3 regions of the Streptomyces sp. MCA2 genome follow, and region 2 is predicted to be linked to each of the others. Evidence: predicted binding sites of a transcription regulator. Region 2 holds the regulator's gene; each other region holds the start of a gene.
What was found. The regulator HrcA, encoded in region 2, represses chaperone genes, less so after heat shock. The targets are predictions, from matches to a motif close to TTNGCACTCNGNNNNNCNGAGTGCNAA.
Positions count from the first base shown of each region.

Region 1 (12,457 bases), on a different contig from region 2:
GTACTGGGCGGCGACCCCGGCTTGTTCGCCCGCCACCCGGCTCCCTAATGTACGTACATCCGTGCATCCGCACAACGCACTCTGCCCGAGCGGGCCCCAGCCGCCGCGCACGGGCCCCGCGCACCCCTGGAGGCCGACCGTGCACTTCGCGCAGTACTACCTCGACTGCCTCTCCCAGGCGTCGTATCTGATCGGCGACGAGACCACCGGACGCGCCGTCCTCGTCGACCCACGCCGCGATATCGACGACTACCTGCACGACGCGGAAGCTGCCGGCCTGCGCATCGAACTCGTCATCGAGACGCACATTCACGCCGACTTCCTCTCCGGCCACCTCGAACTCGCGCGGGCCACCGACGCCGCGATCGCCTTCGGGGAAGCTGCCCAAACCGGCTTCCCCATACGGCGGTTAAAGGACGGCGAGCGCATCTCGCTCGGGGCGGACGACGCCGAGGGGGTCACCCTCACCGCCCTCGCCACCCCCGGCCACACCCTCGAATCCATCTGTCTGCTCATCCGCGAACACCCCGACGACGAGGTGCCGTTCGGCGTCCTCACCGGCGACACCCTCTTCGTCGGTGATGTCGGCCGCCCCGACCTGCTCTCCGCCGCCGGACACTCCCCGCACGACATGGCCGCCCGTCTGTATCGCTCCCTGCACACCAAACTCCTGGCCCTCCCGGACGCGACCCGGGTCTTTCCCGCACACGGCGCCGGTTCCGCCTGCGGCCGCAGCCTCTCCACCGAGACCAGCTCCACCATCGGCGACCAGCGCCGCCTCAACTACGCGCTCCAGCCCATGCCGGAGGCCGACTTCGTCCGCCTGGTCACCGCGGGACAGCCCGCCACCCCCGGGTACTTCGCGCACGACGCGGCCCTCAACCGTGATGGCCACCCCCTCCTGGACCCCCGCCCGCCGGCCGCCCTCACCCTGGACGAGGCGCTCGCGGCCCGCGACCGGCAGGGCGCCGTCCTCCTCGACTGCCGCCCGTCGGCCGCCTACACCCGCGCGCACCTGGCCGGTTCGCTCCATACGAGCCTGGACACCCGGTTCGCGGAGTACGCCGGCAGCGTGGTGGCCCCGGGCACCCCCGTCGTGCTGATCGCCGACCCCGGTACGGAGCAGGAGGCCCGCCTCCGCCTCGCCCGCATCGGCTACGACCGCGTCCTGGGCCATCTGTCCGACCCGGCCGCCGTACTGGAGCGCACCCCCGCCCTCACCCGCCGCAGCCGCCGCGTCCGCCACGACGAACTCGCCCTGGAACAGCCGCAGCCGCAGCCGGCCGACGCCGCGGCGACGGCCGGTGCACCTGCGCCCGGCGCACCCGCGACCGAGGCCCCAGCGCCCAACGCCCCAGCGACCGGCATCCAGTTGATAGACGTCCGCAACCCGTCCGAGTACGAGGCGGGAGCCCTCCCCGGCGCCCGCAACATCCCGCTGGCCGGCCTCTCCCAGCACCTCACCGAACTGGACCCGGCCCGCCCGGTGGTCCTGTACTGCCGCAGCGGCGGCCGGTCGGTGATCGCGGCGGCACTGCTGGAGGCGCGCGGGTTCGGCGATGTGTGCGATGTGGTGGGGGGATACGAGGCGGTGGCGGCGGCCGTGGGGTGAGGCGCGCGACCGGTGGGCCGCCGCCTCAGCCGTGACGCCCCGGCCGGTGGCGCCCGCGTACCCGTACGAGCACCAGGGCCGCGGCGGTGGCCAGGCAGGCGGCGGCGGGGAGCGCCAGGGACGGGCGGCCGTCGCCGCTCGTCGTGGCAGTGCCGGTGAGGGCGAGCCCGGCCCCCGCCGTGGCTGTCATCACGGCCTTGGTCACACCGGACGCCTCCCCCGCGCGTTCGCGGCGTACGGTCGCCTGGGTGCCGGTGAGGGCCAGCCCGCCGGCCACGCCCAGCGCCGCCGCGGCCCCCGTCGAGGCCAACAGCAGGGCGGACGTGTCCGCAGCGTGCTCGCAGGCCCCCAGGGCTGCCGCGGCGGCGGCCAGGCAGAGCGCCATCACCGGCACGGCCGCCGCGGGGCGCACCCGGCCGGCCGTCGGGCCGCCGGCGGCCAGTGCGGCGGCCGGGGCGAGAAAGGCCACCCCCGCGGCCGGCCCCGGCCACCCCTGGCCCCGTTGGAGCATCAAGGGGACGACGTACAACAGCGCCACGATCGCGGAGTTGGCGACCGCACCGGCCACGGTCAGCGCCACGTAAGGGCGGTTACGGAACAGCGCGAGGTCCACCAGCGGGTCGGGGGAGCGCCGCTCGGCCCGTACGAACAGCGCGCCGAGCAGCGCCGCGCCGGCCAACCAGGCCCAGGCCGCGGTGTCTTCCAGCCAGCGGGCCAGACAGGCCAACGCACCCGTGGCGGTGGCCGCTCCGGCGGCGTCGAGGGAAGGTCCGGCATCCGGAGCGCGGGACTCCGCCGCCCGGCGGGCGCACAGCGCGGCGGCCAGGGCGAGCGGCACCGTCAGCCAGAAGACGGCCCGCCAGGACACCGACCGGGCGAGCATGCCGCCGAGGAACGGCCCGCAGACGGTGGCCAGTCCGGCCAGCCCCAGCGCACGGCCCGTCACCCGGCGCGCACGCCCCGGCGGACAGGCGTTGGTCAGCAGGGCCAGCCCGGACGGCATGATCAGCGCGCCGCCGGCGCCCTGCCCCACCCGCGCCGCCACCAGCAACGGCAGCGACGGTGCCAGCGCGCACAGCACGGAGGTGACACCGAAGAGGGACAGCCCGAGGATCAGCATCCGGCGCCGCCCGTAGAGGTCGCCGAGACGGCCGGCGACCGGCATCAGGGAACCGGCGGCCAGCAGATAGCCGCTGACGACCCAGGGCGTGGCGGTGGCCGAACCGTGCAGGGCGTCGCGGACGACGGGGAGCGCCGGGCTCAGCGCGAAGGAGTCCCACTGGACACAGAAGGCGCTGGTGGCGACGGCGGCCGACGCCCAACGGGCCTGCGGACCAAGGCGGGTGTGCGGCAAGCGGGTGTGCGGGCCGCAGCGGGTGTGCGGGTCACAGCGGGTGTACGGGCCGGAGCGGGGGTGCGGTTCGGGTTTCGGCATGACGGGTATCGGGCCGCCTCTCATGGGTCCGGCTCTCGCATCTGCGGAGGGAAACGGAAAAAAGGAGGGGGAGAGGGGGATGAAGTGCACCGGAGAGGGGCAGGACGCCTGGGGCGCAATGTGCGCACCGGCCGAAGGGGCCGTTGCGGTGAGCCGAGCGGCCCGGCGCGATATGCCGAGGGCCGGGTGCGGTGGTGCCGGAGTCCCTGCGAGGCGGCGGAGGAGCGGTCGCGGTGAGCCGGGAAGGCCCGGCGCGGGTGCTGCCGCGCGGGTGCGGGAGAGGCGGGCGCAGGCCTCATACAGCGGACGTTCAGCGAACGTTGATCGATGATCTACATCCTGATCCGCATGTTGCGCCGTATGACCTCAGAGCATGCAGATGACGCCCGGGAAGTGCAAGAACCGGAGGCGTCGCGAATCGCCCTCACCTGGAGCGGGGAGCCCGGGCGCCGGGAGGAGTTGACGCACGGCATGCTCCTCGACCAGGCCGAGCGGGCCGCTGCCACGCTCACCCGGCTCGGGGTACGGGCCGGTGACCGGGTCGCGGTGCATCTGCCGCTGGTGCCCGAGTCGGTGATCGCCACGCTCGCCTGCGGCCGGCTGGATGCGATACGCACCACGCTGCCGGTCTCGTTGACGGTGCCCGAACTGGTCGCACGGACGCGTGAGTCCTCGGCCCGGGTACTGATCACGGCCGATGCGGCGTTCTGGGACGGGGCCGTACGGCCGGTGAAGGCGCTGCTCGACCATGCGCTGGCGCGGGGCGCGGCCGCGGGGGGCGCGCCGGACCGCACCGTGCTGGTGGTGAACCGGTGCTCGCGGCCGGTCTCCTGGAAGCCGGGCCGCGACCTGTGGTGGCACGAAGCACTGGGCACCCGGACCGTCACCCGCTGACGGGACAGGCCGCCCCGGGGACGGACGTTCCGCGCCCCATGAGCGGGCGCACCCTTCACCTGCCGAGGGCGCACCTTCACCTGCCGAGAGCGCACCCCTCACCTGCCGAGGGCACACCCTTCACCCGCTAAGGCCACAGAACAGGCCAGGTCCCTCATCCGTGCCTAGCGTGGGATGCGTGCCACAGCACTCAGATGCCCCACCTGCCCCGGCTGCGGACCCGGAGGCACCAGTGGCGCCGCCTCGGCCGAGGCCTCCGGTGCTCCATGCGACGCCGGTGGGCTCGGCCGTTGTGTTTCTCGTGCTCCTCGCCATCGCCCTGGGCGGTCACCTGTTGCCGCATCTCCATCCCGTACTGCTTCCCGAGGCCGCGCTCACCGCCTTCCTCGCTCTCGGCATCGCCTTCCGCCCTACCGCCCGGGTCAACGAACCGGCCGCCCGTCGACTTCTCCGACCGGGCCGCCGCACCCTCCCCCGACCGGAAAGGCCGCCGTCCCATGGCCCGCCATGAGTACGCACACCCCCGCCATCCCCTGCCCGGCTTCGACCGGAACCGGCCCTTCAGGCGCAGCCACGCCGCACAGAGCCCGCCGACCCGCCCCCGGGACGGCCACCGCCCGCGCCCCATACCCACCCACGACAAGGGCCGCTAGGGGGAGACACCCCATGGGCGGAGACGCCTCAGAGGCGGAGACGCCTCAGAGGCGGAGACGCCCCTTGGGCGGAGACGCGCCACCCGGTGCGGAAGCAATCACCGCCTGGCTCCCGCGCGCCCCACGCGGCTGCCGGTATCCCGCCGCCCTGTGCGGCGGCCGGCAATGACACGATGGCGCAATGGCGACAAAACCCATGGACTCCTCGGCACAGTGCCCCGCAGATCCCGAGCCGTGGACAGGTGGGGAAGCGCTGCACGAGGACCTTCGCGCGGCGAGGACCTGGGTGTACGACCCGTGTGGCTTCACCTGCTCCCGGCCGGTGCCCGAAGCGGAGAGCGCCGAGTACGCGGCACATGAGTTCACCCTCGACGGTTCCTGCGTCAGGTTCCGGGTGGCCAAGACGACGCCGACGAAGGTCGGTCAGTTCGTCACGGTGTGGAAGCGGCGCCCCGGAGGGCCCATCCAGCCGTTCGACGCCGAGGACCCGGTCGATCTCTTCGTCGTCAGCAGCCGCCAGGACCGGCAGTTCGGGCACTTCGTCTTTCCGCGCGACGTGCTCGTCGAGCGGGGCATCGTTTCCCGCAACGGCGCGGGCGGCAAGCGGGCGTTCCGCGTCTACCCGCCGTGGGTGGAGACCGCCAATCGCCAGGCCCGCAGTGCGCAGGCGTGGCAGGTGGACCACTTTCTGCCGATCGGTGCGGACGGCTCCCTCGACCAGGCCCGTGCCCGGGCGCTCTATCACCCGTGACCGACGGGCCCCGTGCCGAGCGGGAGGGCTCGCGGCGCGCCCGTACCCTGGAGGGGTGAGCACCACCCCCGACCCCGAGTCGGCCCCCGCACCCGAGGACGCGACCGAGGCCGCGTCCGAGGCCGCGCAGGCCCCCGCGCCCGCGCCGGCCGCGCGCCCGGCCCGCAAGCCCGCGGCGAGGCTGATCTTCGACGACCCGCTGAACCAGCAGTCCTCGGACGACACCGACCGGGGCTGGGGCGAGCGCCCGAGCGGCAGTGACAGCGCCGCCGACCTCGCCCGCTTCCTCGACGAAAAGCCGCCCCACCACCTCTGAGCGAGGCGAGGGGGCGGCGTGTGCCGGCCGCCGTGGGCGCCCGCTACTGCTGGGTCTTCTGCGCGCCGATGATCCCCGCGGCGGCGGCGGACGGGTCGGACGGCGAGCCGGTGCGCTGCGCGATCAGCGCATCGCGGATCTCGATGAGCAGCTCGACCTCGGTCGGGTTCACGGGGAGGTCGTCGACGCCCCTCTTGGCCGCCTGGCGTTCCTTCCACTTGTTGATCGGAAGGATCATGAGGAAGTACACGACCGCGGCGGTGATCAGGAACGTCAGGGCGGCGCTGAGCACCGAGCCCCACAGGATGTAGATACCGCTGGTGAATTCGCCCGTCTTCTGGTTCACCTCGCAGTCGGTCAGGCAGGCCTTGTAGTTGTCGAGGTTCTGCGAGCCCAGGGCACCGATGATCGGGTTGATCACGCCCTTGACCACGGCGTTCACGATGTTCGTGAAGGCAGCACCGACCACGACCGCGACCGCGAGTTCGATGACGTTGCCGCGCATCAGGAATTCCTTGAACCCCTGAAGGACGCCCTTGCTCTCGCTCACCTGACAGCCTCTTTCCACGCTCACTACGGATGGTGCATAAACACTCAGCACCGCAACTTACGACAGGGCGGGGCGGAGGTGTCCAGTTGTGGGCCACTTGATCTCGGGGCACCGGTCACCGCCCTCCCGCTGCCGTGGCCGACGGACAGCCGGGGGCGGGTGCGGCTCGTACGGCACCGTACGACGCTCCGCCGGCCAGTACTGCGGCGGCCGCCGCCAGGCCGGCGGCCAGCAGTCGCCGCCGCGCGCTCCGTCCTCCCCGGCGCCGGCCGCCACCGGCCCGTACCGGCGGGAAGTGCGGCACTTCACAGGGCGGGGGAGCGGGGAGTGGCGGCGAGAGGAAGGCGGGGTCGGTGTGGTGAGGGGGCGGGGAAGAGGCACGGGGCATGGTGGGCACCGCCTGTGGTGAGGGGGTCGGACGAACCGGCGATCACCACCGTGCCGGAATCCGCTCCGGCCCGCTCCGGGCTGTGGACGACCCCGCCCCTGTGGACAACCCGGCCACCCGGGAGAGGGAGGCGGGGCCGTCCGTCGCGGCGTTCGGGGCGCTACGGCAGGTCGATGCCCAGGTCCCAGCCGGTGTGCACCTCGGTGCACAGGCAGTTGCGGGCGGCGTTGTCAGGGAGGCCGGAGACCGCGTCGAACAGGACCTCGCGCAGTCGGCCGACGTTCTCGGCGAAGACCCGGAAGACTTCCTCGTGGGAGACGCCGTCGCCGGTCTCGGTGCCCGCGTCCAGGTCGGTGACCAGCGCCAATGACGTGTAGCACAGGCTCAGTTCGCGGGCCAGGACGGCTTCGGGGTGGCCGGTCATACCGACCACCGACCAGCCCTGTGCGGCGTGCCAGCGCGACTCGGCGCGGGTCGAGAAGCGGGGGCCTTCGATCACGACGAGGGTGCCGCCGTCGACCGGCTCCCAGTCCCGGCCACGGGCGGCCGTGAGGGCGGCCTGCCGCCCGGTGGGGCAGTACGGGTCGGCGAAGGTCAGGTGGACGACGTTGGGGGTCTTCCCGTCGGGGAGCGGTTCGCCGTCGAAGTAGGTCTGGGGGCGGGCCTTGGTGCGGTCGACGAGCTGGTCGGGGACCAGGAGCGTGCCGGGGCCGTATGCGGTCCGCAGGCCGCCGACCGCACACGGGGCGAGGACCTGGCGCACCCCGAGCGAGCGCAGCGCCCACAGGTTGGCGCGGTAGTTGATGCGGTGCGGCGGGAGGTGGTGGCCACGGCCGTGCCGGGGCAGGAACGCCACCTGGCGGCCGGCGATCTGCCCCAGGAACAGCGAGTCGCTGGGACGTCCGTAGGGGGTGTCCACCGTGATCTCGGTCACGTCGTCGAGGAAGGAGTAGAAGCCCGATCCGCCGATAACGCCAATCTCCGCGTCAGCCATGCCGGTCACACTATCGGGGCACGGCGGCCCGGGGCGGGCGGGTGGCGGAGGCGAAAGGAAGCCGTAAGACAGCGGACCCCGCCGTCGGTGACGGCGGGGTCCGAAGAGCTGTGGGTCAGGCCGCGGAGCTGGTGCCCGAGGAGCTGCCGGAGGACGACGAGGCGGCCGGGGCCGAGGACTTGGTGTCCGAGCTGCCGGACGAGGAGCTCGACGTGTCCGAGGAGGACGTGCTGCCCGCCGCGGAGGCGTTCTTCGCGGGGCTGCTGCTCGACGACGAGCCGCGGCTGTCGTTGCGGTAGAAGCCGGAGCCCTTGAAGACGATGCCGACCGCGGAGAACACCTTCTTGAGGCGTCCGTCGCAGGCGGGGCACTCCGTGAGCGCATCGTCGGTGAACTTCTGCACCGCCTCGAGGCCCTCGCCACACGCGGTGCACTGGTACTGGTAGGTCGGCACTTGTCTTCCTCCTGGCACTCTCACTCGATGAGTGCTAACGACGCTCCATCTTGCAGTATTCCCGCCCGACAGTCCACCGTGACCGGCCCACGGTGACCGACTACACGTCCGGTCAGGTGCGCGCCAGCTCCCGCTCGCGGGCGTCGGAAACGGCCGGGACCTGGGCATCCGTGCCGTGCGCTGGGCCCGCGGCGGTCCGCGTCGACGAGCGCGGCAACAGGTGGACGCGGAGCGCCAGCAGCACCGTCAGGGCCAGCGCCGTACCGGCCAGCGGCACCAGGAACCCGGTGCTCGGCCCGAAGCGGTCGGCGAGCTGGCCGGCCGAGGTGGCCGCGGCCGCCTGGCCCAGCGCGACCGCGCCGGTCAGCCAGGTGAAGGCCTCGGTGCGGGCGGCGGCCGGCACCAGCGACTCCACGAGGGTGTAGCCGGTGATCAGGGCCGGGGCGATGCACAGGCCGACGACCAGGCCGACCGCGCCGAGCAGCGGCACCGCGGTGACCGCCCACAACGGGGTGGTGGCCAGTGCCAGCAGCCCGTAGGCGACCAGCAGCCGGCGCCGCGGGCCGACCTTCCAGGCGATGAGGCCGCACGCGATACCGGCGAGCATGTTGCCGCCCGCGAAGATCCCGTAGAGCACGCCGTTGATGCCGGGCTGCCCGATGTGCTGGGTGAACGCGGTCAGCGAGACCTGCATACCGCCGAAGACGGCGCCGATGCCGAGGAACGCCACGATCAGGACGCGTACGCCGGGCACCGACAGCGCCGAGACGCGCGGCCGGTCGCCCGCGCGGTGCCGGTGCACCGGAGGCTGGCTGCGCCGCTGGGAGGCGAACAGCAGCCCGCCGGCCAGCGTCAGCGCGGCCTCGGCGACCAGACCGGCCGCCGGGTGGATGCCGGTGCACAGCGCGGTCGCCAGCACCGGGCCGACGACGAAGGTGAACTCGTCGGTCACCGACTCGAAGGCGGCGGCCGTCGGCATCAGCGGGCTGCCGCCGAGCCGGGAGGCCCAGCGGGCCCGCACCATCGGGCCGACCTGAGGGGTCGAGGCGCCCGTGGGGACGGCCACCGCGAACAGCGCCCACAGGGGCGCGTGGATGAGGGCGAGGGTGATCAGTGCACAGACGCCGGCGACGTGCACCAGTACGCCGGGGACCAGCACCGCGCGCTGGCCGAAGCGGTCGGCGAGCTTGCCGCCCTGCGGGGCGAACAGGGCCATCGAGACACCGGTCGCGGCGGACACCGCGCCTGCGGTGCCGTACGAGCCGGTGGTGGATTCGACGAGCAGCACGATGCCGATCGTCAGCATGGCGAAGGGCTGCCGGGCCAGAAAGCCGGGCAGCAGGAATGTCCATGCACCAGGGGTGCGGAGCAGTGTTCCGTAACCGGTACGGGAGTCCTTGACCGCGGATGCCACGGCCGGGCCTTTCTGCCGCCTGGTAGCGCGCCACCCGCGAGGTCGTCACGGGTACGCGCCGAGAGCTGTCCTCTCGCGCAGGACCGAGTGATACCGCGTGGTCCGCACCGGGAGGGTGGCTGCGTGTGGCAGGGGACCGCGGCCGCCGAGCGGTCGCGCCAGCTCTGCATCAGGCAGAGTTGGTTCGTCGATGTTGCGTTTTCATACTACAGGCCGCCGCGCGTGAAGCCCTGGGATTAGCCAGGGCTTCACGCGCATTTCCTTGGGATCCGTGGAGATCTGCACCACATCTCCGGCTCTTCGCCGGTTCCGCCGGACGTCAGCGGGGGCCGTGCCCGCGCCGCCCCGAGGAGCCGTCCGTGCCCAGCCAGCCGGCCAGCTTGCCGCCCTGCGAGACCGCCTGGAGCCGCCGTTCGGCCGCGTCGCGCACCGGGTCGGTGGCGACCACCAGCAGCTCGTCGCCGCGCCGCAGCACCGTCGAGGGCGACGGCACGAAGCTGGAGCCGTCCCGGACGATGAGGGTGACCGCGGCGCCCGCGGGCATCCGCAGCTCGCCGACCTCGACGCCGTGCATACGGGACGACGGGCCGATGGACGTGGACAGCAGATGGCCGCGCAGCCGCTCCAGAGGTGCGGACTCGATGCCCAGGTCGGCTGCCTCCTCGCCCTCGCCCAGCCGCAGCCGCTTGGCGAGCCACGGCAGCGTCGGCCCCTGGATCAGGGTGTAGACGACGACCAGGACGAAGACGATGTTGAAGACCCGGTCGCTGCCGGGGACATCGCCCACCATCGGGATCGTGGCCAGCACGATCGGCACCGCGCCGCGCAGCCCGGCCCACGACAGCAGGGTCTTCTCCCGCCAGGGCACCCGGAACGGCAGCAGCGCCACGAAGACGGACGTCGGCCTGGCCACCAGCGTCAGGATCATGCCGATCAGCAGCGCCGGCACGAAGTCGTCGAGCAGATTGTGCGGGGTGGCCAGCAGGCCGAGCAGGACGAACATGCCGATCTGGCCGATCCAGCCGAGGCCTTCGGCGAAGCCGCGGGTGGCCGGTGAATGCGGCAGCTTGGCGTTGCCGAGAACCATCGCGGCCAGATAGACGGCGAGGAAGCCCGAGCCGTGCGCCAGTGCACCGGCCGCGTAGGCGGAGACCGCGATGGCCATGACGGCGATCGGGTACAGACCGGACGCCGGCAGCGCCACATGCCGCAGGCCGTACGCGCCGAGCCAGCCGAAGGCCAGTCCGATGGCGGCGCCGATCGCCAGCTCCAGGGTGATCTCACCGAGCAGGGCGTACCAGTGTTCGACCGGCCCCGCGGTGGAGAAGGCGACGACGAGGATGACCACGGGGGCGTCGTTGAAGCCGGATTCGGCTTCCAGTACACCGGTCAGGCGGGCCGGCAGCGGCACGCTGCGCAGCACGGAGAAGACGGCCGCGGCATCCGTGGAGGACACCACGGCGCCGATCAGCAGCGCCTGGCGCCAGTCGAGCCCGGCCAGATAGTGCGCTCCGGCCGCGGTGACCCCCACGCTCACCGCGACGCCGACCGTCGACAGCGCCACCGCCCGGGGCAGCGCCGGTTTGATCTCTTTCCACTTGGTGCCCAGTCCGCCCTCGGCGAGGATCACGACCAGGGCGGTGTAGCCGAGGAGTTGGGTCAGCTCGGCGTTGTCGAAGACGACACCGCCCAGGCCGTCCTGCCCTATGGCAATGCCTATCCCCAGGTAGATGAGCAGGCTGGGGAGCCCGCTGCGCGAGGAGAGCCGTACCGCGGCAACCGCGATGAGCAGTACGAGCGAGCAGAGCAGCAGGAGTTCGTTGAGGTGGTCGACAGACAGGAGCTGGTCCTTCCTCGCACGGGTTCCGGAGTGGTCTTTCCTTACCGTATCTAGTTACTGAGACTAACAATTTACCATTGCTTGAAGGTTGAAGGTGCTGGTGGTGACTCCGCGTAGGGGTCGCCGAACCCGTGCGCCTATGGTTGCTCCAGCACGCCCACCCTGCCCCTCGAAGGACAGAGATGCCCGCCAACAAGTCCGGCCCAGTCCCCAGGAAGAAGAAGGGGCGGCGCGGCCGCCTCGTCGCGATCACGGTCGTGCTGCTGCTCGTGGCGGGCATCGGCTTCGGCGCGTTCTGGGGTGTCAGTACCGTCCGCGCCTCGTTCCCGCAGACCACCGGCTCGCTCAAACTCCCGGGCCTGACCAACCCGGTGGACGTCACCCGCGACGCCAACGGCATTCCGCAGGTCTACGCCGACACCGACGAAGACCTCTTCCGCGCCCAGGGATACGTCCAGGCCCAGGACCGCTTCTGGGAGATGGACGTCCGGCGGCACATGACCGCCGGCCGGCTCTCGGAGATGTTCGGCAAGGGCCAGGTCAAGACCGACTCGTTCCTGCGCACGCTCGGCTGGCGCCACGTGGCGCAGAAGGAGTACGACACCAAGCTGTCGCCCAGCACCAAGAAGTACCTCCAGTCCTACTCGGCGGGCGTCAACGCCTACCTCAAGGACCACGAGGGCTCGGCGGTGTCCCTGGAGTACGCGGCGCTGGACCTCCAGAACGACTACAAGCCCGAGAAGTGGACGCCGGTCGACTCGGTGGCCTGGCTCAAGGCGATGGCCTGGGACCTCCGCGGCAACATGCAGGAGGAGATCGACCGCTCCCTGATGACCAGCCGCTTCACCCCGGCGCAGATCGCCGAGCTCTACCCGGCATATCCGTACAAGCGGAACAAGCCGATCGTCGACGGCGGCGCGGTCGACCCCGCCACCAAGAAGTTCTCGCCCAAGGGTCCGGCGAGCTCGGCGAACACCACCCCCGCCGGCGCCACCACGGGCCTCCAGTCGCAGCTGTCCTCGCTGTCCAAGACCCTCGACAAGGTCCCGGCGCTGCTCGGTCCCAACGGCAACGGCATCGGCTCGAACTCCTGGGTCGTCTCCGGTGCGCACACCACCACCGGCAAGCCGCTGCTCGCCAACGACCCGCACCTGGC
Region 1 is NZ_JAMJFM010000058.1:1,750-14,206, reverse strand. It holds gene M8I34_RS34310 (MBL fold metallo-hydrolase) at 140-1,612, shown strand; gene M8I34_RS34305 (MFS transporter) at 1,638-3,047, opposite strand; gene M8I34_RS34300 (AMP-binding protein) at 3,408-3,941, shown strand; gene M8I34_RS34295 (MepB family protein) at 4,776-5,345, shown strand; gene M8I34_RS34290 (hypothetical protein) at 5,401-5,661, shown strand; gene mscL (large conductance mechanosensitive channel protein MscL) at 5,705-6,211, opposite strand; gene M8I34_RS34275 (S-methyl-5'-thioadenosine phosphorylase) at 6,760-7,593, opposite strand; gene M8I34_RS34270 (FmdB family zinc ribbon protein) at 7,709-8,047, opposite strand; gene M8I34_RS34265 (MFS transporter) at 8,160-9,461, opposite strand; gene M8I34_RS34260 (potassium/proton antiporter) at 9,781-11,301, opposite strand; partial or broken gene M8I34_RS34255 (penicillin acylase family protein) at 11,484-12,457, shown strand, end outside.
Region 1: a site for HrcA is predicted at 8,059-8,085, ahead of M8I34_RS34270 (FmdB family zinc ribbon protein). Genes of this name have one in related genera too.

Region 2 (12,457 bases):
CGGGACGAGGGCGGGAGGGTCCCGTGGCGGACCCTCGGCCGGGCCTGCCGACGGGGCCGCGGCCCGTTCCCGGTGGGCCAGCCTGCCCGGTGATCCGCAGGCCGCTGCCGCCGCCCGCCGGTTCGTCCGCGGCGCGTTCGCCGACTGGGCCGACCAGCGGCTGCCCGGCGCGGAGCGGCTGGCCGGCCGGCTCGCGGACGAAGCGGTGCTGCTGGTCAGCGAGTTGGTGACGAACGCGGTGGTGCATGCGGGCACCACCGTCGAGCTGCGCTGCCGGCTGGAGCCGGAACGGGAGCCGGGCGCGGAGGCCTACGGGGGCCGGAGCGGCGAGCCCTGCCCGGCGCCGTACGGGGACGTCCCCGCCCTGCCCGGCGCCGGCCTCGACGCCGTACCCGGCCCCGGCCTGCTCGTCGAGGTGTCCGACCATCACCCCACCCAGCCGGTCCGCGCCCACGAGGACAGCGCCGCATCCGAGAACGGCGGCCACGGGCTCCAGCTGATCAGTGCCGTCGCCGAGTCCTGGGGCGTCACCTACCGCCGGGCCATGAAGACCGTGTGGTTCCGGCTGCCCGTAGGAGCCCGGGACGGTGCCCGGCCCGAACCGGAGCTCGCCTTCGACGACCAGCTGCTCCAGCACGGACTGCGGGCCGCCGAACTCCTCGCCCCGGCGCCGCGCCGGTCCGCCCGGCCGGAACAGGAGGCCGACCGCGTCGACAACGGCGCCCTCTCCTTCCTCGCCGAAGCCTCCGACCTGCTCTCCGGCCAGCTCGACGCCGATCAGGTCGCCGCGCTCGCCGCCCAGTTGATCGTGCCGCGGCTCGCCGAATGGTGCGCGGTGTGGCTCTACGACGGCGACGCCGGCGCCCCCGGCCGCGGCATCGCGGCGGACGGCGAGGAACAGCGGCTCGCCCGCGTCTGGCACACCTGCGAGAGCCGGATCGACGCGCTGCGCACGGCGCTGGAGAAGCAGCCGCCGGAACTCCCGGACAGCGGCTCGCCCAACGGTGCGCCCGGCGCGGTCCCCTGGCCCTGGCCGTACGAACCGAGCGGCTACGGGCCGGGCGGCGCCGCACTGGCCTGCCCCCTGGTCGCCGGCGGCCGCCGCCTCGGCACCCTCCTGCTCGGCCGGGGCGGCCTGCCGCGCTTCCCCGACGAGGTCGTCGGCCTGATCGAGGACCTGGGCCGCCGGGTCGCCCGCGCGGTGGCCACCGCCCGCGCCTACAGCCGCCAGGAGCGGATCAGCCAGGTCCTCCAGCGCCGTCTGCTGCCGCGGGGGCGGGCGCAGGTCCCCGGCGTGGAGTCGGCGGTGGTCTACGAGCCGCGTGAGGGCGCCTGGGCGGGCGGCGACTTCTGGGACCTCTTCGACGCCGGGGACGGCCGCTGGTGCTTCGCCCTCGGCGATGTCTGCGGCAGCGGCCCCGAGGCGGCCGCGGTGACCGGGCTGGCCCGCCCGGTGCTGCGGCTGCTGGCCCGCGACGGCTTCGGGGTGGCCGCGGTGCTCGACCGGCTCAACAAGACCATGGCGCGGGAGGCCGCGGACTCGGTGGCGGCGGTCGCGGCGGCGGTGGCGGCGGCCGGCGCCGGGGCGGAGGCGCCGGTCGAGATCCGCGAGGAGGGCGAACAGGCCCGCTTCCTGTCCCTGCTCTACGGCGAGATCGTCCCGTACCCCGGCGGCTCCGGGGGCGCACGCTGCACCCTGGCCAGCGCCGGCCATCCGCTGCCGCTGGTGCTGGGCGCGGACGGCACGGTCCGGGTCGTCGCGGCGCCGCAGATGCTGCTGGGGGTGGTCGAGGACGCGGCGTACGTCAGCGAATCGTTCGACCTCTGCCCGGGGGAAACGCTTCTGTGCGTCACCGACGGGGTGACCGAGCGGCGCTCGGGGCGGCGGCTCTTCGACGACGAGGACGGTCTGGCCACCGCCCTCGCCGCGGGCGTCGGCCTGGGCGCCACCGCCCTCGCCGACCACATCCGCAACACCGTCCACGCCTTCGGCCCGATCCCGCCCGACGACGACCTCGCCCTGCTGGTCCTCCAGGCGGCGGGGCACGGGGTGCCCTAGGGCACACCGGCGCCGGACCGGCACCGCCCCGCCATGACGGACAATGGTTCCCATGCCTTCCGCACTGCCTGATGGTGAGCCGATGCCCGAGGACGGGGCGCTGCCCGGTCATACCCCGGCGGGTGCCGCCGGCCGGCCCCTCGGCTTCTATCTGCATGTGCCGTACTGCGCGACCCGCTGCGGCTACTGCGACTTCAACACGTACACCGCGAGCGAGCTGCGCGGCTCCGGGGGCGCCCTGGCCTCCCGCGACAACTACGCGGACACCGTCGTCGACGAGATCCGGCTGGCCCGCAAGGTGCTGGGCGACGACCCGCGCCCGGTCGAGACGGTCTTCGTCGGCGGCGGCACCCCGACCCTGCTGCCCGCCGCCGATCTCGGCCGGATGCTGGCCGCGATCCGCGAGGAATTCGGCCTCGCGCCCGGTGCCGAGATCACCACCGAGGCCAACCCGGAGTCCGTCGATCCCCGCTACCTCGACGAGCTTCTCGCGGGCGGCTTCAACCGGGTCTCCTTCGGCATGCAGAGCGCCCGGCAGCACGTCCTGAAGATCCTCGACCGTACACACACCCCGGGCCGCCCCGAGGCCTGCGTCGCCGAGGCCCGCGCGGCCGGTTTCGAGCACGTCAACCTCGATCTGATCTACGGCACCCCGGGCGAGACCGACGACGACTGGCGCGCCTCCCTCGACGCCGCGCTCGGCGCCGGCCCCGACCATGTCTCGGCCTACGCCCTGATCGTCGAGGAGGGCACCCAGCTGGCCCGCCGGATCCGCCGCGGCGAGGTCCCGATGACCGACGACGACACCCACGCCGACCGCTACCTCATCGCCGACGAACGCCTCGCCGCGGCCGGTTTCACCTGGTACGAGGTCTCGAACTGGGCCACCACCGACGCCGCCCGCTGCCGTCACAACGAGCTCTACTGGACCGGCGCCGACTGGTGGGGCGCGGGCCCCGGCGCCCACAGCCACGTCGGCGGCGTCCGCTGGTGGAACGTCAAACACCCCGGCGCCTACGCCCAGGCCCTCACCGAAGGCCGCTCCCCGGGCGCCGGCCGCGAGATCCTCTCGGACGAGGACCGCCGGGTCGAACGCATCCTCCTGGAGCTGCGGCTCTCGGACGGCTGCCCGCTGGACATCCTCGCGCCGGCGGGGACGCGGGCGGCGGCGCGGGCGCTGGCCGACGGCCTGCTGGAGGCCGCGCCGTACGAGGCGGGCCGGGCCGTACTGACACTCCGCGGGCGGCTGCTGGCGGACGCGGTGGTGCGGGATCTGGTGGACTGATCACTCGACTGAGGGATCTCACCCCGAGACCCCCGGCCGACGTCAGGCCGCACCGCCGGCCGTGACGAAGTCGATCAGCTCCTCCACCCGCCCCAGCAGCGCCGGCTCCAGGTCCTTGTAGGAGCGCACGCAGGACAGGATCCGCTGCCAGGCGGCGCCGGTGTTCTCCGGCCAGCCCAGTGCCCGGCACACGCCCGTCTTCCAGTCCTGGCCGTGCGGGACGGACGGCCAGGCCGCGATCCCGACCGAGGACGGCTTCACCGCCTCCCAGACGTCGATGTACGGGTGGCCCACCACCAGCGCGTGGTCACCGGTCACCTCGGCCGCGATACGGGACTCCTTCGAGCCGGGCACGAGATGGTCGACGAGGACGCCGAGACGGGCGTCAGGACCGGGGGAGAAGCCGCGGACGATCGCGGGCAGGTCGTCGATGCCCTCCAGGTACTCCACGACGACGCCCTCGATGCGCAGGTCGTCGCCCCACACCCGCTCCACCAGCTCGGCGTCGTGCCGGCCCTCCACATAGATGCGCCCGGCGCGGGCGACCCGTGCGCGGGCGCCGGGCACGGCGAGTGATCCCGATGCCGTCCGCGTCCGGGTGGTGGCCGCCGGCCGGCCCTGGGGGCGTACGAGAGTGACCACCCGCCCCTCCAGCAGGAAGCCGCGCGGCTCCATGGGGAAGACCCGGTGCTTGCCGAAGCGGTCCTCCAGGGTGACCGTCGGGCCCTGTGCGGTCTTCTCGCAGCGGATCACGGCGCCGCAGAAACCCGAGGTGACCTCCTCGACGACCAGATCGGGCTCGGCCGGCACCTCGGGCGCGGGCTGCTGCTTCTTCCAGGGCGGGGTGAGGTCGGGGCTGTAGCGCCTGTTCTGCATCGCGTGGGACCTGTTCTCCGTTGATCTTTGTTTGTATGCAGTCGTGGGGAGGGCGGGCGGTGGTCAGGACGGGGCGACGCCGAAGCGGGTGGCCAGGGCGTCGCGTTGGGCACGGACGAAGCGGGCGTCCACCACGGCGCCATGGCCGGGAACGTACCGCGCGTCCTCGCCGCCGAGGGCCAGCAGCCGGTCCAGCGCGCCGGGCCACTGCTGCGGCAGTGCGTCGTGGCCCGCCTGGGGCTCCCCGGACTCCTCGACCAGATCGCCGCAGAAGACGACCTCCGGGTCTCCGCCCCGGCCCGGTACCAGGACCGCCAGATCGTGGGCGGTGTGACCGGGGCCGACATTGGCGAGCAGCACCTGCCGGTCGCCGAGCTCGACGGTCAGCTGGCCGTGGACGTGGTGGTGCGGGGCGACCAGCAGATCGGCGGCCTCGGCGGCGGCGTCCCTCTCGACGCCGTGCCGCATCGCGTCGTGCCGCAGTTCGTCCTTGCCGCGGCGCAGCAGCTCGCTCAGTCCGGCCGCGCCGAAGACCTCGACGCCCGCGAAGGCGGCGGTGCCCAGCACATGATCGAAGTGGGGGTGGGTGAGCGCGATATGCGTCACTTCCCGGCCCAGCACGCCGCGGATCGCACGCCGCAGATCCGCGCCGTCGCGCAGGGTCGCGCCGGTGTCGACGATCATGACGCCGGTGGTCCCCGCGATCACCCCGATCGTCTCGTCCCAGCCCGGCATACGGCGCCTGGCGACACCGTCACCGAGTCGTTCCCAACCGGCCTCTTCCCAAGCAGTGTGCATACCGAGACGCTAGCGCCATCGCGATAGCGTTGCCCGACAGATCGGCCGAACACGGTCATCGGGCGGGTGCTGTGCGCGGCTGCCCTTGCCGTGTCCGTGCTACCCGGCCGTACACTGGCTCAGGGTCTGGCACTCGGCCCGTGTGAGTGCCAGGAGAGACGAGACGGCGGACGGCCGGACTGGAGGTGCGCGGGATGCTCAGTGAACGCAGGCTGGAGGTGCTGCGCGCCATCGTCCAGGACTACGTCGGGACGGAGGAGCCGGTCGGCTCCAAGGCGCTCACCGAACGCCATCAGCTCGGCGTCTCCCCGGCCACCGTCCGCAACGACATGGCGGCCCTGGAGGACGAGGGATTCATCGCCCAGCCGCACACCAGCGCCGGGCGCATCCCGACCGACAAGGGCTACCGCCTGTTCGTCGACAAGCTGGCCGGCGTCAAGCCGCTGTCCAGCCCGGAGCGGCGGGCGATCCAGAATTTCCTGGACGGCGCCGTCGACCTCGACGATGTGGTGGGCCGCACGGTCCGGCTGCTGGCGCAGCTGACCCGGCAGGTCGCGGTCGTGCAGTACCCGTCCCTGACCCGGTCCACGGTCCGGCATGTCGAACTGCTGGCGCTGGCCCCGGCCCGGCTGATGCTCGTACTGATCACGGACACCGGACGGGTCGAGCAGCGGCTCATCGACTGCCAGGCGCCGTTCGGCGAGGCCTCGCTGGCGGACCTGCGGGCCCGGCTCAACAGCAGGGTCGTCGGCCGCCGGTTCGCGGATGTGCCGCAGTTGGTGCAGGATCTCCCGGAGTCCTTCGAGCAGGACGACCGCGGCACGGTCTCGACAGTGCTGTCGGTGTTGCTGGAAACTTTGGTGGAAGAGACCGAAGAGCGGCTGATGATCGGCGGTACCGCCAATCTCACGCGCTTCGGGCACGATTTCCCGCTGACGATCCGGCCGGTGCTGGAGGCCCTTGAGGAGCATGTGGTGATGCTCAAGCTGCTCGGGGAGGCCAAGGACTCGGGCATGACCGTACGTATCGGGCATGAGAATGCCCACGAAGGCCTGGCGTCCACATCGGTCGTCACGGTCGGCTACGGTTCGGGCGACGAGGCAGTCGCCAAACTCGGCGTGGTCGGACCGACCCGCATGGACTACCCCGGAACGATGGGAGCGGTACGCGCAGTGGCACGTTACGTCGGACAAATCCTCGCGGAGTCGTAAGTGGCCACGGATTACTACTCGGTCCTCGGCATCAGCCGTGACGCCTCGCAGGACCAGATCAAGAAAGCCTTCCGCCGGCTGGCGCGTGAGCTGCACCCGGACGTGAACCCGGATCCCAAGACCCAAGAGCGGTTCAAGGAGATCAACGCCGCTTACGAGGTCCTGTCGGACCCGCAGAAGAAGCAGGTCTACGACCTCGGCGGCGATCCCCTCTCGCAGGCGGGCGGCGGCCAGGGCGCGGGCGGCTTCGGCGCGGGCTTCGGCAACTTCTCCGACATCATGGACGCCTTCTTCGGCACCGCGTCGCAGCGCGGACCGCGCTCGCGCACCCGCCGCGGCCAGGACGCCATGATCCGGCTCGACATCGAGCTGAACGAAGCGGCCTTCGGCACGACCAAGGACATCCAGGTCGACACCGCCGTCGTCTGTACGACGTGCACGGGTGAGGGAGCCGCGCCGGGTACCTCGGCGCAGACCTGCGACATGTGCCGCGGCCGCGGTGAGGTCTCGCAGGTCACCCGGTCCTTCCTCGGCCAGGTCATGACGTCCAGGCCCTGCCCGCAGTGCCAGGGCTTCGGCACGGTCGTGCCGACCCCGTGCCCCGAGTGCGCGGGCGACGGCCGGATCCGCTCCCGCCGCACCCTGACCGTCAAGATCCCGGCCGGTGTCGACAACGGCACCCGCATCCAGCTCGCGGGCGAGGGCGAGGTCGGCCCCGGCGGCGGCCCCGCCGGCGACCTCTACGTGGAGATCCACGAGCTGGCGCACTCCGTCTTCCAGCGGCGCGGCGACGATCTGCACTGCACGGTCACCATCCCGATGACAGCGGCGGCGCTGGGCACGAAGTGCCCGCTGGAGACGCTGGACGGGGTGGAGGAGATCGATGTCCGGCCCGGCACCCAGTCCGGCCAGTCGATCCCGCTGCACCAGCGCGGAGTGACCCATCTGCGCGGCGGCGGCCGGGGCGATCTCATCGTCCACGTCGAGGTGCAGACACCGTCCAAGCTCGACCCCGACCAGGAAGACCTGCTGCGGCGGCTGGCCAAGCTCCGCGGGGAGGAGCGGCCCACGGGGCAGTTCCAGCCCGGGCAGCAGGGTCTGTTCTCGCGCCTGAAGGATGCGTTCAACGGGCGATAGCCCCAGGTGGGCCCGGGGGCGAAGCCGTTCCCCGGGCCGGTGCGGCGGTCGCCGCCCCGGTTCGGAGCGGGGCGGTGGGCGTGACACGATGTGCTCATGCCCACCGCACTGACCGAGCTGTGCCGCTACCCGATCGTGCAGGCCCCGATGGCGGGAGGCGGCTCAGGACCCGAGCTGGCCGCCGCCGTCTGCGGCGCCGGCGGTCTCGGCTTCCTCGCCGCCGGCTACAAGACCGCCGACGGCATGTACCAGGAGATCAAGCAGCTGCGGTCGCTGACCGGCCGGCCCTTCGGCGTCAATCTCTTCATGCCGCAGCCCTCGCTGTCCGACAGCTCCGTCGTCGAGGTCTACCGCGAGCAACTCGCGGGCGAGGCCACCTGGTACGAGACGGAACTCGGCGACACCGACGGGCCCATCGACGACGGCTACGAGGCCAAGCTCGCGATCCTGCGGGACGACCCGGTGCCGGTGGTCTCCTTCACCTTCGGCTGCCCCTCGCGTGCGGTCCTCGACGCCTTCGCCAAGGTCGGCACGTACACCATCGTCACGGTCACCACCGCCGCCGAGGCGCAGGCCGCACAGTGGTCGGGCGCCGACGCGGTGTGTGTGCAGGGCGTGGAGGCCGGCGGCCACCAGGGCACCCACCGCGACGATCCGCACGCCGACGGGACCGGCTCGGGGCTGGGCCTGCTGGCGCTGCTCGGCCAGGTCCGCGAGGCCGTGCAGATCCCGGTGATCGCCGCGGGCGGGCTGATGCGCGGGGCGCAGATCGCGTCGGTGCTGGCCGCCGGGGCGAGCATGGCGCAGCTGGGCACCGCCTTCCTCGCCACCCCCGAATCGGGCGCCAACCCGCTGCACAAGCAGGCACTGACCAACCCGCTGTTCACACATACGGAGTTGACCCGGGCGTTCTCCGGGCGGCCGGCGCGTGGGCTCGTCAACCGCTTCCTGCGCGAGCACGGCCCGTACGCCCCGGCCGCCTACCCCGCCGTCCACTACCTCACCTCCACCGTGCGCAAGGCCGCGGCCAAGGCGGGCGACGCCCAGGGCATGAACCTGTGGGCGGGGCAGGGGCACCGGCTGGCCCGGGAACTGCCCGCCGGGCAGCTCGTGGAAGTACTGGCGGTCGAACTGGACGCGGCGCGCGCCGCGTTGAGCCGACCGGGCGCCGGCAGCGCCTCATGACCGCGCCGGTTTTCCTCGTCGATTCGCTCGCGGACGTACGGGCCGGCGGCACGCTCACCCTGGAAGGCCCCGAGGGCCGGCACGCGGTGTCGGTGCGCCGGCTGCGGGTCGGCGAGGAGGTCGTCCTGACGGATGGTCACGGCGCCGGGGCGCACGGCACGGTCGCCGCCGTCGAGGGGAAGGACCGGCTGACCGTCGCGGTCACCGAGCTGCGCGGTGAGGCCCCGCCGCACCCCACGATCACCGTCGTCCAGGCGCTCCCCAAGGGCGACCGCGGCGAGCTGGCCGTCGAGACGATGACCGAGACCGGTGTGGACGCCATCGTGCCCTGGGCGGCGGCGCGTTGCGTGACCCAGTGGAAGGGCGAGCGGGCCGCGAAATCGCTCGGCAAATGGCGCGCCACGGCCCGCGAGGCGGGCAAGCAGTCACGCCGGCTGACCTTCCCCGAGGTCGCGGACCCGCTGACGACCAAGCAGGTGGCCACCCTGCTCGCCGACGCCGACTTCGCGGCCGTCCTCCACGAGGAGGGCAGCTCCCCGCTCGCCACCGCCGAACTCCCCGCCGAGGGCCGGATCGTGCTCGTCGTCGGGCCGGAAGGCGGTGTCTCCCCGGAAGAGCTCACCCTCTTCGCCGAGGCCGGCGCCAAGCCGTACCGCCTGGGGACGACCGTGCTGCGCACCTCCACGGCCGGCACGGCGGCGACGGCGCTGCTGCTGGGGCGCACGGGGCGCTGGAGCTAGGGGCAGCCCCCCGGAACTGGGGGGGCGTCCCCGGGGCGCACGGCCCCCGGGACGCCCTGCGGAGCGACCGGACCCGGCCGCTCGTCCCGTCAGAGCAGCTCCGCCGCCAGCGTGATGTTCTTGACGCCCGCCAGCGCCTGGCTCACCGGGCAGTTGGCCTTGGCGTCCTGGGCCGCCGCCTGGAAGTCCTCCTCGGACAGGCCGGGGACACGGGCCTTGACGGTCAGCGCGATGCCGGTGATGCCCTCACCGGGCTGGAAGGTGACATCGGCCCGGGTGTCCAGGGCCTCGACGGTGTACCCCTTGCCGGCCAGGCCGTGCGAGAAGGCCATGGAGTAGCAGGAGGAGTGGGCCGCCGCGATCAGTTCTTCGGGGCTGGTGACGCCGTTGGGCTGCTCCGCGCGGGCGGGCCAGTTCACGTCGTACGTACCGAGCTTGGAGGACTCCAGGGCGACGGTGCCCTTGCCCTCCAGGAGGTTGCCTTCCCAGTGGGTCTCGGCGGTGCGCGTGGTGGCCATGGTGCATCACTCCTGGTGGTGGGTGGGCGACAGCGGTTCTGCGGGCCAGCTTAGTGATCCCGCGGCGTGGTGCCGGGCGGTACGTGCCCCGCCGGGAGGCCCCCGGCTCCCTTGGCAGCCCCAGCCCGCGGCGAAGCCCGTGCCCCCACCCCCGGTCACTGCAACCCCCCGACGGTGCCGCCCGATAGCATCCGAAGGTCGTACGCACCGTGTGTACGGCGGATGACTCGGGAGGAGCCACCGGTGGCGGGAGAACCGCAGGCCGATTGCCTGTTCTGCAAGATCGTGGCGGGGGAGGTGCCGGCGACCATCGTCCGGGAGACCGAGACCACCGTCGCGTTCCGCGACATCAACCCCCAGGCCCCGACGCACATCCTGGTGATCCCCAAGGTCCACTACGCGAACGCCAGGGAGCTGGCCGCGGCCGAGCCGGCGATCGCGGGCGATGTGCTGCGCGAGGCCGGAGTGGTGGCCGCGGAGGAGAAGGTCGACACGACCGGCTACCGCATCGTGTTCAACACCGGGCCCGGCGCCGGCCAGACCGTCTTCCACGCCCATGCGCATCTGCTGGGCGGCTGCGACCTCCAGCGTCTGGTCTGACGGGGCCGACTTGTCCGTACGCGAACTGGTGGTCCTCGGCACCGCGAGCCAGGTACCCACCCGGCACCGCAACCACAACGGCTATCTGCTGCGGTGGGACGGCGAGGGGATGCTCTTCGACCCCGGCGAGGGAACGCAGCGGCAGATGCTGCGCGCCGGGGTCGCCGCCCATGACCTGAACCGGATCTGTGTCACCCACTTCCACGGTGACCACTCGCTGGGCCTGGCCGGGGTGATCCAGCGGATCAACCTCGACCGGGTGCCGCATCCCGTCACCGCCCACTATCCCGCCAGTGGACAGCACTTCTTCGACCGGCTGCGGTATGCCACCGCCTACCGCGAGACGGTCCAGCTGATCGAGCGGCCGGTCGCCGCCGACGGTGAGCTGGACCGCTCGAAGTCGTACGTCCTGGAGGCGCGGCGGCTCTCGCACCCCGTCGAGTCGTACGGCTACCGCCTCGTGGAGCCGGACGCCCGCCGGATGCTGCCGGAGCGACTGGCGGCGCACGGCATCGCCGGGCCGGACGTCGGGCGGATCCAGCGGCTCGGCGAGCTCAACGGCGTCACCCTCGACGAGGTGAGCGAGCGACGCCCCGGCCAGCGGTTCGCCTTCGTCATGGACACCCGGCTGTGCGACGGCGTCCATGCTCTGGCGGAGGGGGTGGACATGCTGGTCATCGAGTCGACGTTCCTGGACGAGGATGTCCAACTGGCGCTCGATCACGGCCACTTGACGGCCGGGCAGGCCGCGGAGGTGGCCCGGCGGGCCGGTGTGCGGCATCTCGTGCTGACGCACTTCTCGCAGCGCTACGCCGACCCCGCGGAGTTCGAGCGGCAGGCCCGCTCGGCGGGCTACACCGGCGAACTGACCATCGCCCAGGACCTGTCGCGGGTGCCCCTGCCCAAGCGGCGCTGAGGGCAACGGGGGCGCTGGCGGCAACGGTGGCGCCCGCAACGGCGCGGCCCGTCCGCAACGGTGGCGACCACAACGGCGCGGCCCGTCCGCCCGCAAGGCGGACGGGCCGGAAGGCCGTCCTACGGCAGGTAGTACATCGGGTTCGGCAGCTTGAACGTCCGGTCGCCGGCGCCGCCGCTCAGGTCGCTGTACTGGTCCCCGAAGTTGGCGACGACGTCGTAGCCGAGGGACTCGATGTGCTTGCGGGTGCCCGACTTGTACTCGACCGTCGTGCAGGTGGCGCCGCAGGGCAAGTAGGCCGGGGGGTTCTCCTTGTTCTTCAGGTAGACGTGCCGGCGGTCCAGGGGGACCCCGTAGCCGACGTTCTTGAGGTTGCGGACGCTCCAGTCGCGCTGCGCCTCCTTGCGGCCGGTCAGGAAGAACACCTCGGCACCCTTGGCGTGCGCCCAGTTGACGAGCCGGTTCATGCCGAACACCGGGTCCATGTCGGTGTGCTCCAGGTACTTGTCCTGGCTCTCCTCGGTGTAGTGGAAACCCACCTGGAGCTCGTAGTTGTAGGTGAGCAGGGTGGTGTCGTCCATGTCGAGGACGATGGCCGGCTTGACCGGCTCGGACTGCTTGCCCGCCCGGTCGTGCCGCGCGAGGGCCTTGGACAGGTACGTGCGGGCCTTGGCCTCGATGCCGCGGACCTGCCGTGCGTAGTTGCTGTGCGGGGAGGCGTAGTGCTCGCCGTCCGCCGTCACCGTGTCGCCGTAGTACGCCTTGATCTTGTCCTGTACCTGCGTGAGGTTGGGGATCTCCTTGTCGGTGCGCGGCACGGAGTGTTCGGCGGTGGCCTGGCCGACGCCGAAGACCGCGGTGCCGGCGACGAGGGCGGCGACCGTGGTGGCGCCGAGGCGGGCCCTTCGGGAGAGGGCGGGGCGGAAACGGGTGGGGCGGGGCATGCGCGGCTCCTCCGGGAGTCATCAGGGGACTCCGTAGGTCTAACAGAGCCTCAATTCGGTATCTACGCGCGAAGATTCAACCCTTGGCAAAGGCTCGTGCGGTGCGGGCTCTTGACGGTCGCGAGGCGAGATCCCTAACCTCCACATCCATCTGTAGACACCATCTACATATGAAAACAGCCCTCGAT
Region 2 is NZ_JAMJFM010000042.1:69,163-81,619, reverse strand. It holds gene M8I34_RS29335 (ATP-binding SpoIIE family protein phosphatase) at 1-2,059, shown strand, start outside; gene hemW (radical SAM family heme chaperone HemW) at 2,112-3,344, shown strand; gene M8I34_RS29325 (DUF3097 domain-containing protein) at 3,387-4,220, opposite strand; gene M8I34_RS29320 (MBL fold metallo-hydrolase) at 4,284-5,018, opposite strand; gene hrcA (heat-inducible transcriptional repressor HrcA) at 5,213-6,229, shown strand; gene dnaJ (molecular chaperone DnaJ) at 6,230-7,366, shown strand; gene M8I34_RS29305 (nitronate monooxygenase) at 7,463-8,551, shown strand; gene M8I34_RS29300 (16S rRNA (uracil(1498)-N(3))-methyltransferase) at 8,548-9,291, shown strand; gene M8I34_RS29295 (OsmC family protein) at 9,381-9,809, opposite strand; gene M8I34_RS29290 (histidine triad nucleotide-binding protein) at 10,053-10,409, shown strand; gene M8I34_RS29285 (ribonuclease Z) at 10,420-11,325, shown strand; gene M8I34_RS29280 (HAD family acid phosphatase) at 11,445-12,269, opposite strand.

Region 3 (4,334 bases), on a different contig from region 2:
TTCACCGTCACTCATCCACTCACGGGAGGGGACGGGCCGGAGGGGCCGGTGTGTGGGACGTAAAGCGAAGCAGTCCCACACACCGGCCCCGGAGGTCCGTCACCGCACCCGACACCCACCGGCCCGCCGCAGGCGCAACGGCCAACAACCACCACGGCGGGACAGCCAAACACGTGGGCCGCAAGCCAAGCGCACCGCGCAGCGGGCGACAAATGGCGAACAACCACCACGGCGGGACAGCCCAAAGCGTGGGACTCAAGCCGGCTCGCGCCGGCGCTGCGCATGGTCGCTGATCCGTAGCAGCAGGGCCACCATCACCCAGTTCGCGACGAGTGACGAGCCGCCCTTGGCGAGGAACGGCAGGGCCTTGCCGGTCAGGGGGATCAGGCCGGTGACGCCGCCGGCGACCACGAAGACCTGGAGCAGCAGCGCCCCGGAAAGACCGACCGCGAGCAGTTTGCCGAACGGGTCGCGGGCGGTCAGGGCCACCCGCAGGCCACGCTGGGCGAGCAGCACGTACAGCATGATCACGACCATCACGCCGGCCAGCCCCATCTCCTCGCCGACGGTGGTGAGGATGAAGTCGCTGTTACCGGCGAAGCCGACCAGCTCCGGGTGGCCCTGGCCCAGGCCGCTGCCCGAGATGCCGCCGCTGCCGAAGCTGAACAGTGCCTGTGCGGCCTGCTCGGATATCAGCCCCGGCGGCCGTCGGTCCTTGGGCAGAAAGATGTCCATCGGGTGCAGCCAGGCCATGATCCGGCCCTTGACGTGCGGTTCTATGGAGCCGACGACGGTGGCGCCGACCGCGGCCATGGCCAGGCCGCAGAGCACCCAACTCGTGCGCTCGGTGGCCATGTACAGCATGATCACGAAGACGCCGAAGAAGATCAGCGAGGTGCCCAGGTCCCGTTCGAAGACCAGCACCAGCAGGCTGATCACCCAGATCGTGAAGATCGGCGCGAGCTGCCGTCCCGGAGGCAGCTGGACGCCCAGGACGCGGCGTCCGGCTAGCGCCAGCGCATCGCGGTTGACGGTGAGATAGCCCGCGAAGAACACCGAGATCATGATCTTCACGAACTCGCCGGGCTGGAGTGACAGCGGCCCGAGCAGAATCCAGCGCTTGGCGCCGTACATGTCGGCACCGAAGAAGGCCGGTGCCATCAGCAGCACCAGCGCGACCACCATCGTCAGATAGATGTAGCGCTGGAGGATGCGGTGATCGCGCAGCACCAGCAGGATCGCTATACAGACCGCCACCCCGATCACCGTCCACACCAGCTGGCCGCTCGCCGCCTCGGCGATCTTCAGCCGGGGCGTCTGCGCATAGGTGAGGTCCAGGCGGTGCAGCAGCACCAGGCCGATCCCGGTCAGCAGCGTCGCCAGCGGCAGGATCAGCGGATCGGCGCGGGGCGCGTAGCGGCGCAGGACCAGATGCGGGACCAGCGCCACGAAGAACATGCTGACGGCGAAGCCGGCCAGCCCGCCGGGCAGCCGGCCGGTCATCGACAGGCCGGTGATGGCGTAGCCGAAGTCCGCGATCAGTACGGCGAGGGCGAGCAGCCATGCCTCGGTCCGCCGGCGGTCCGGTGCCTGGGCCAGCGCGGCGAACGTCATCGTGCGCTCGGCGTCGCTCTCCGGCCGCCGGGCAGCCCGGGGAACGCTGGTCGGTGCACGCACAGGTTTCCTCCGCCACTGATCGTCAAGGCCGCGGGCCGGCCGGGTGGTGCCCGGTTCGTCGGCCCGGCAGTCGGGGAGGTAGACGAGGCGGCCGGTGGCGTGGTTGCGAGGGAACGGGAAGGTGTGTCCGATTTGATAGGAACCTGCCCGTAACGCGGTCCGTAACGCGGTCCGTAATGCGGCCCGTAGTGCGGTCCGTTAGCCGGCGCTTAACCCGCCGCGGTCCCGCGCCAGATGGCCGTGATCGGCGGGGTGGGGGCCGCCGGGAGGCGCGGCTCCGTGCGGCCGGTCAACCGGAGCGGAGGGAAGCGCACCCCGCCGCGCTGGCACTCCGCTTGACCGAGTGCTAACCGCGTCATAGTCTCGGCGTTGGCACTCTCCAGTGGGGAGTGCCAGAAACACAGCGACGGGCAGGTCCGGCACCCGCGACGACGGATCCACCTGGTCGCCACCTCAGACAGTTAACCCCGTGAGATCTCCGAAGGGGGAGGTCGGATCGTGACGACCACCAGCTCCAAGGTTGCCATCAAGCCGCTTGAGGACCGCATTGTGGTCCAGCCGCTCGACGCCGAGCAGACCACGGCCTCGGGCCTGGTCATTCCGGACACCGCCAAGGAGAAGCCCCAGGAGGGCGTCGTCCTGGCCGTGGGCCCGGGCCGGGTCGAGGACGGCAAGCGCGTCGAGCTCGACGTGAACGTCGGCGACGTCGTGCTCTACAGCAAGTACGGCGGCACCGAGGTGAAGTACAACAACGAGGACTACCTCGTTCTCTCGGCTCGCGACGTTCTCGCGATCGTCGAGAAGTAAGTCACCCAGTTTTGCCGTGATCTGCGCCCCTGGTTCCCGCGTCTAACCAACCCGGGGCAGGGGCGCAGTTCGTTTGAGCGACAGCGGTCCCCACGTCGTGGCCGAGGATCGCAATGAGAGGACTTGAAGCAACCCATGGCGAAGATCCTGAAGTTCGACGAGGACGCCCGTCGCGCCCTTGAGCGCGGCGTCAACAAGCTTGCCGACACGGTCAAGGTGACGATCGGCCCCAAGGGCCGCAACGTCGTCATCGACAAGAAGTTCGGCGCGCCGACGATCACCAACGACGGTGTCACCATCGCCCGTGAGGTCGAGGTCGACGACCCGTACGAGAACCTTGGCGCCCAGCTCGTCAAGGAGGTGGCGACCAAGACCAACGACATCGCGGGTGACGGCACCACCACCGCCACCGTGCTGGCGCAGGCGCTGGTCCGCGAGGGTCTGCGCAACGTCGCCGCCGGCGCCTCCCCGGCCGCCCTGAAGAAGGGCATCGACGCCGCGGTCAAGGCCGTGTCCGAGGAGCTCCTCGCGACCGCCCGTCCGATCGACGACAAGTCCGACATCGCTGCCGTGGCCGGCCTGTCCGCGCAGGACAAGCAGGTCGGCGAGCTCATCGCCGAGGCGATGGACAAGGTCGGCAAGGACGGTGTCATCACCGTCGAGGAGTCCAACACCTTCGGCCTGGAGCTGGACTTCACCGAGGGCATGGCCTTCGACAAGGGCTACCTCTCGCCGTACATGGTCACCGACCAGGAGCGTATGGAGGCCGTCCTCGAGGACCCCTACATCCTGATCCACCAGGGCAAGATCGCCTCGATCCAGGACCTGCTGCCGCTGCTGGAGAAGGTCATCCAGGCGGGTGCCTCCAAGCCGCTGCTGATCATCGCCGAGGACGTCGAGGGCGAGGCCCTGTCGACCCTGGTCGTCAACAAGATCCGTGGCACCTTCAACGCCGTTGCCGTCAAGGCCCCCGGCTTTGGTGACCGCCGCAAGGCCATGCTCGGCGACATCGCCACCCTCACCGGTGCGACCGTCATCGCCGAGGAGGTCGGCCTCAAGCTCGACCAGGCCGGTCTGGACGTGCTGGGCACCGCCCGCCGCGTGACCGTCACCAAGGACGACACCACCATCGTCGACGGTGGCGGCAACTCCGAGGACGTCGCGGGCCGCGTCGCCCAGATCAAGGCCGAGATCGAGTCCACGGACTCCGACTGGGACCGCGAGAAGCTCCAGGAGCGCCTCGCCAAGCTCGCCGGTGGCGTCTGCGTCATCCGCGTGGGTGCGGCCACCGAGGTCGAGCTCAAGGAGAAGAAGCACCGTCTGGAGGACGCCATCTCCGCGACCCGCGCCGCGGTCGAGGAGGGCATCGTCTCCGGTGGTGGCTCCGCTCTGGTCCACGCCGCCAAGGTGCTGGAAGGCTCCCTGGGCAAGGAGGGCGACGAGGCCACCGGTGTCGCCGTCGTCCGCCGCGCCGTCGTCGAGCCGCTGCGCTGGATCGCGGAGAACGCCGGCCTCGAGGGCTACGTCATCACCGCGAAGGTCGCCGAGCAGGACAAGGGCAACGGCTTCAACGCCGCCACCGGCGAGTACGGCGACCTGGTCAAGGCCGGCGTCATCGACCCGGTGAAGGTCACCCGCTCCGCCCTGGAGAACGCCGCGTCGATCGCCTCGCTGCTCCTGACGACCGAGACCCTGGTCGTCGAGAAGCCCGCGGAGGACGAGCAGGCCGAGGCCGGTCACGGCCACGGACACTCGCACTGACCTCGCGCATCGCGTGTAGCGCATAGCGTCGGGCAGCTCGCTGCCTGATGTACGAGACCCGGTTCCCGCTGTGTGCGGGGGCCGGGTCT
Region 3 is NZ_JAMJFM010000111.1:176-4,509, forward strand. It holds gene M8I34_RS40955 (FtsW/RodA/SpoVE family cell cycle protein) at 256-1,614, opposite strand; gene groES (co-chaperone GroES) at 2,176-2,484, shown strand; gene groL (chaperonin GroEL) at 2,620-4,245, shown strand.
Region 3: a site for HrcA is predicted at 2,001-2,027, ahead of groES (co-chaperone GroES). Genes of this name have one in related genera too.